DNA from 2 places in the Pseudoalteromonas sp. GABNS16E genome. Region 2 is predicted to be linked to the other one. Evidence: riboswitches for the same ligand, from Rfam matches in the RefSeq annotation. Region 2 holds a riboswitch; the other holds the start of a gene.

Region 1 (3,427 bases), on a different contig from region 2:
GTACTACGTTTTCACTATGGCATGCGCGCCAATTTACCGGTAAAACGCCGCCTTATTTTAGAACCAGTACGGGGCGTATTGCCCTTGATTTAATTCTTCAGTGTGGCGGCAGTGCGTTCATCCCCGAGGTGCTTGTTGAGTCTCACCTAGAAAAGGGTGAGCTGTTTCATGTAAAAGACGTAGAACATACTTCGCGTGATATTTTTGTGGCCTACCACAGAGACAACGAACAAAAAGAGTTAATAGAAACCCTGATTAACTTATTACCTAAAATAAATGCTTATCAGCCTGTTGATGAACACTAAATACCGACTATGATTTTTAATGAGGTTGAATAGGTACAATTTTGTTTATTAAATATTCATGTCGGTTTGTTTTCAGAATTTAGACACTTTTATTAAAATAAAAAGACAAAAATGTTTCCTTTGTAATATATCTGTCATTTAACGGTGACAAACTGCAGCTGTTTTAAAAATTAGTCTTGTGATTATCGAGGAAATAACATGAATTTTGTAAAATCGAGCTTATGTGTTGCACTAGTAAGTGGTTTATCTTTTAGCGCGTTTGCAGACGTTGATGTATACGGTAAAGCGAATGTTACTGTGCAATCGTCTGATGATGGCGAAGGGTCTTTCACTGAAATTAAAAGTAATGCATCTCGCTTTGGACTAAAAGGGTCTGAAAAGATTACTGATGGATTAGAAGCGGTTTATAAGTTTGAGTTTCAAGTTGATGTATCTGATGCTGACTCTAAAGGTGATAACGACGACAATATTTCTGCACGTAACCAGTATGTAGGTTTAAAAGGTGCATATGGTCAAGTTGTTGTGGGTCGTAACGATACAGCGCTTAAACAATCGCAAGGTAAGTTAGATTTATTTAATGACCTTGAAGGCGATATTAAAAATGTCTTTAAAGGTGAAAACCGCTTAGGTGATTCAATCACTTATACATCTAAAAGCTACGAAGGCTTTAAAGTACTTGCTACATTTATTGCCGAAGATGACGTAGATGCAGATAACGGTTATTCAATGGCGGTTACCTACGGTGACTCTGCACTTAAAAAGAGTGCGGTTTACGCCTCTGTTGCAGCCGATAGCGAAGTAAATGGCTACGATGTAGTGCGTGCATCAATTCAAGGTAAAGTAGAGAGCTTTAAATTAGGCGCTATGTACCAAACTCAAGAAAAAGTAGACGGTAGCGCAGAAGCTGACGGCTATTTATTAAACGCAGCCTACAGCATGGGTAAAAACACGTTTAAAGTGCAATACCAAGCAATGGACTTTGATGACAGCGACGACAAAACGGCAGTTTCTGTAGGTGTTGATCATAAGTTTAATAAAAACATTAAAGTATTTGGTTTTTACTCAAGCTTTGATATGGACAACAATGTTGACCAAGACTACGTTGGCCTAGGTATGGAATACAAGTTTTAAGCGTTGCTTAAACACTCCCTTTATTGACCGCGCTCTAATGAGCGCGGTTTTTTTTGCTTTAAATTATTTACTTACCCGCCCATAATAGACCCTCATTTGGAATGAGGTGAAATTCCTCAACTATTCCCGTAACTGTAATTAGCATCACGCTTTAAGTCAGATACAAATGAGACATATCAATCAGCATGAGAAGTTCTAGATTGGTATACTTTTTTAACGAGCGGGTAAACTCATTTTTATTGATACACTAGTCTTTTAGCTGTGTGTTAGTGAGTGCACGCTTTCCAAGGACTCACTTTTGCAAACTACATTAGCGCCAAATACACCCTTTTTAAACGTTCAAAATGTGTCGTGGGAAGTCGATGAACACGCCATTTTAAACAATATTAATTTACACATAGCTAAGGGTAAGTTTATTGGGTTAATTGGCCCAAATGGGGCGGGTAAGTCGAGCTTACTGCGCTGTTTGTATCGCTTTAATAAACCGACCGCTGGTAACGTTACCTTTAATCAGCAGGATATTTGGCAGCTTAAAAGTGAAGACTACGCAAAATATGTTGCTGTAGTTCTACAAGAAACGCCCGCGCAATTTAACCTAACATTATTTGATGTGGTTGCCCTTGGGCTTACACCTCATAAATCATTATTTAGCGCCACCACCCACAGCGACAAACAAAAAATTACACAGGCAATAAAAACCGTAGGGCTTGAGCAACAGTGTAAGCAAAATTTTGAATCGCTTTCGGGGGGCGAAAAGCAACGTGCATTGATTGCCCGCGCTATAGTGCAGCAACCGCAATTACTCATCATGGATGAGCCAACCAGCCATTTAGATGTTAAATATCAAATACAAGTGATGGAACTAGCAAAATCGCTAGGGGTCACTGTGTTTGCCTCATTTCATGATTTAAATTTAGCAGCCGCTATGTGCGATGAGCTGGTGGTTATTAATAAAGGTAAAATAACACATACAGGTTCGCCTGCGCAGGTACTTAGTGAAGACATGCTAGCGGATGTTTTTGGGGTATGTGCGCGCGTAACTAGCCACCCTCAGCGCACAGAAAATGGCCAAACTATTCCTCATATTACTTACTTTTATGGCTATTAATTAAATGGATATAACAAAAATAAACCAGTGGACAATATTTATAGCAGCCGTATTAATTGCACTGGGCAGCCTTTTTAGCGCACTGAGCTTTGGCGCCGCAGATACGCCGTTAAGTGATGTGCTCACAGGAATTTTATCAGCAGGAGAGGGTTCGTTTAACGCGCGTATTATTTATGAGCTTAGGTTACCTCGTACCTTACTTGCCTTTATGGCGGGCGCAGGTTTGGCTATTGCAGGGCTTATTTTACAAACGGTTACCCGTAACCCGCTCGCTGATCCGTATTTATTTGGCATATCGTCAGGCGCGTCGTTTGGGGTCGTACTGCTTATGGCTGTTGCGGGTATTAGTGCAGGGTTTATGTTATCGGCTGCTGCCTTATTAGGAAGCTTTTTAGCAATGGGCTTATTGATACTTATTGCTGGGCGGCAAAAAAGGTCGCAAGTAGAGTCTATGTTGCTAGCGGGGGTGGCACTGTCGTTTTTATTTAGCGCATTTACAAGTTTATTGCTGTATTGGAGTGACCCGCAAGCAGTGGCTGGTATTTTGTTTTGGACGTTAGGTAGTTTTGCCCGCGCACAATGGGCCACGTTATGGTTGCCATGCGTGGTTATAGTGGTGTGTATTAGCTTTATGCTGAGCTTTAAAAGGCAGTTAAATGCGCTGCTTCTTGGCGATGAAAGCGCGATAACGCTTGGGGTCCGTGTGCACCGTTTTAGAATTTTAATGCTGGTATTGAGCTCGTTAATAACGGCCGTGCTGGTGGCCTTATGTGGCGGTATTGGTTTTGTAGGTTTAATGGTGCCGCACATAGTGCGCTTTTTTATATCTCAGGGCAGTACTGCTGGCTTACTAATTACGAGCTTAGTGGGCGGCACGTTTATG
Region 2 (3,427 bases):
CTGGCGCTTTCGCACCAAGTCTTTCATTAAAACCGTCAACCTATTTCAGGACGGGACAAAACGCTATTAAAACTGATAGCTTGCACCTACAAAAAAGCGGCGCTCTGGGGTGTTGTAGTAATATACTTCACCGCTTATAAAGTCAGCTCTTGAGTCAACCACATTGTAATCTCTGTCAAATAGGTTCTCTACACGAAGCGACAGCTCAATATTATCGTTTACATGATAGTTACCCGCTAGGTTCCAAAGTGTATACGATCCTAGGCGCGTTACTGCCCCCTCGCGATCACTGCGGTATTGCATATCAATGCGAGCATCAAAATCACCAAATTGCTTTGCGAGCTCCCAATTAACAGTGCGCTTGGCAACATTGCGTAGCTCATCGCCGGTTTCTTTGTTTTCGGCACTTAAATATGCAAAATTAAAGTGGCTATCAAACCCTAAAATTTGCTGTGTAAGGATAAACTCAACCCCTTCATAGCGAGCTTCGTTTATATTAGCTAACGCAAAGTTTTCATCGTAATCAATTTTATCTTCGATATCGTTTCTAAAAATTGCAAAATCGACTTGTGCACTGTCAAAATTAACATTTACACCAAGCTCGCGGTTTATTGACTTTTCAGGTTGGAGATCCGGATTACCAAAATTTGGGTAGTATAAATCGTTAAATGTTGGCGCTTTAAAACCTGTGCTTTGACTAATTCTAAATGTTGAATTTTCAGATAAATGATAACCAGCCGCCGCAGTATAGGTTGTTTCATCACCAAACTGTTCATCGTCGTCTTGGCGAAGAGTTAAATTGGCAAGCACAGTGTCGGTGTCGTAATAAGCCCCAACAAACACTGCTAATACATCGCGGCTATCCTCATCAAATGCTAGCGAGCTTTGCGATACATCATCGTTATACCAATTAACGCCGCCGCTAATATTAAGCGCATTTGTTAAGCGGTATTGGCCGCTGTAATCTACTTGCGAGCGCTTAGTAATAAATGTACTGGTTAATGGCCCGCCGGTAAAAGAGTCCACATATGTGCTGTCAGAATCATCGGTTGCAAAAGCAACATCTATAGCATGAGATTGGTTAGTGTAGTTTTTGCTCCACTGCGCCGACAGTTGATAGTTTTTAAAGTCCCCTCTTTCAACCGTGCTCGTAGCCGGGCTAAAACTGCTATCGTAATCCGCGTAACCTTCGCTGTACTGGCCTAGTAGCTTAAAGTTACCGTAGTGTGCATCTGCATAGTTTAATTTAAAGCCTACGTTTTTATTTTCATAGCTGTCGTCATCGGGCGCTATACCTTGTAATGCATCAAAACCATCGGTTTTTTCAAAGCCTGCATTAAATGCGCTAACCACTTCATCTGATTTTACTGAACCTGCAAGCTGATAGTTTTGATAAGCGTTAGAGCCAAATGTGGCATCAAGTGATACATTGCTCGCTTCACGCGTTATTATATTAATAACCCCAGCTAATGCATCTGAGCCATACACAGCTGCACGCGAGCCTTTTATGATCTCGATTCGCTCAATACTATTTAGCGGCACGTTACTTAATGCTTTTTGTCCTAGCGTGGCTGAGCCCGTGCGTACACCATCAATTAAAATTAGCGTATCGCCAGAACCTGTACCACGTAAAGACACGCCCGACGTTTGGCCAAAGCCACCATTAGGATTAATTTGAAAACCCACTTGTGTGCTTAGTAAGGTTGGTAGATCGCGTACATTGCTTGCATCTATTTCGGCGCGTTCAATTACATTAACGCTCGCTAAAACATTACTTATTGATTGTTCAAATTTATTAGCGGTAACAGTGATTTTTTCAATTGGGCTTTGTGCAGCAGATACAGAAAAAGACAGCGCAGCCGAGATAGCAACGCCAAGAGTTGTTTTATTTAGCATGATGTTCCCTATCTTTGCCCACCGCAAAGATTTAAGTAAGTAAGATTACTTCAAGGCCGGTCTCCGGACTCAGTAAACACATAAATGCGTTAATACTTTACCGTTGCGGGGGCAGTGTTGGGATTGCTTTTGTCATAAAGGCGCACCAACTTCCCGATTATCTCGCTGTTAGTTTTAATACTTTAAACCCTGTATTTAGCAACCAGCAAGCACCTTGAAAATAGGCGGTTATTGTGAGCAGTTTGTTTACAAATGTCAACGGACGTCTATATAGCTAAAGGTTAAATTATTTATTTTCAGTAAAGCTGGATGTTACGCCGTATAAACTTAAAAGCGCTGTGATTTTAGGTTTTATTTCGGGTGAATTTAAAAGCTTATCCATTTGTTTTACCGTAATTTTACTGCGTGCAGGGTTAACTAAAAAATGAGTATCGTATATAGCATCTGGGGTATTACTCTTATAAAGCAGGTTCATATTAAAAATGTTGTTCCTTTTAAAGTATTGATAAGCTATGTTATTTAACACCCCTACATCGGCACGCTTTAATAGCAGCATTTTAACAACGTTAAACTCATCGATTGTTAAACTAACTTGGTGTTCTTCACTTAAATATTGTGCATCGGTTTTAAAATCAGCAAAACGATAGGAATACCCCAATACTCCCGCTTTTGTTAAAGCATGTAAGTCATCGAAATAGCTTTGCTTTTGGGCGTTTTGTGCCAGCGTATACAACTCATTTTTAGCAATAACATAAAAGCTCGTTTCCTGTAAGGCACTTCTTGCTACTTCAGGCACCCATTGCATAGCCATTAAAAACAACATGTCGAACTCCCCCCATTCGACCCACTTTTTGAGCCTTTTTACAGGCAAAGAGTTAAGAGTAAATTTATATTCGCTTTGAGAGTCATTGAGTATTTTTACAAACTCAGGCGCTAACCCTTGCTCTTTTTCGGCATTAATAATAATTGGAAAGTAACCGTCCTCTACCAACACATCTACATTTATTGGCTTGGCAAAGCTAAACTTACTGCTCGCAATAATAAGTATAAAAACAAAAAACTTAAGCATTTAAAGCCTTTAACGTCGCTATTAAGTAATATTGATATTAAGAATAGCCTAATATACGCAACTGCGTGATAAGCAGGTTTAATAATGCATTTAAATAACGTTAAAAGAGTATGGAATAACAGTGGACTAATTTTACGCAAGTAAAAGGGGTTTAGGCTTGCGAGTAAGTAAAGGCTGTAATTAGGGCGTGGTAAAATGTGTGGCTAATATATTTAATAACCACACATTTAAATTTTCACTTTAAAATACTAAAGGCACTTAGCTAATTAATCGCGAAAGTTTTTAAACTGGAAAGGCTGACCTAAATCTGCAGTGCGAACGACTTGCATAGCGGCTTGTAAATCGTCACGTTTTTTACCCGTTACACGTACTTCTTCACCTTGAATAGCAGCTTGTACTTTTACTTTTGAGTCTTTAATGGCTTTAACTACTTTTTTAGCCATGTCTTTCTCAATGCCTTGT

Evidence for each region. Region 2 has a riboswitch for cobalamin ahead of PSI06_RS10870 (TonB-dependent receptor domain-containing protein). Riboswitches for the same ligand answer to the same signal wherever they lie in the genome.
Region 1: it holds a riboswitch for cobalamin, as region 2 does, so the genes downstream of both, PSI06_RS02095 (ABC transporter ATP-binding protein) here and PSI06_RS10870 (TonB-dependent receptor domain-containing protein) in region 2, are expected to answer to the same signal.

Annotation. Positions count from the first base shown of each region.
Region 1 is NZ_JAQREZ010000003.1:24,746-28,172, reverse strand. It holds gene PSI06_RS02105 (LysR family transcriptional regulator) at 1-305, shown strand, start outside; gene PSI06_RS02100 (porin) at 504-1,436, shown strand; cobalamin riboswitch at 1,535-1,666, shown strand; gene PSI06_RS02095 (ABC transporter ATP-binding protein) at 1,735-2,544, shown strand; gene PSI06_RS02090 (FecCD family ABC transporter permease) at 2,549-3,427, shown strand, end outside.
Region 2 is NZ_JAQREZ010000022.1:61,190-64,616, reverse strand. It holds gene PSI06_RS10870 (TonB-dependent receptor domain-containing protein) at 67-1,896, opposite strand; cobalamin riboswitch at 1,946-2,115, opposite strand; gene PSI06_RS10865 (ABC transporter substrate-binding protein) at 2,183-2,965, opposite strand; gene PSI06_RS10860 (YajQ family cyclic di-GMP-binding protein) at 3,232-3,427, opposite strand, start outside.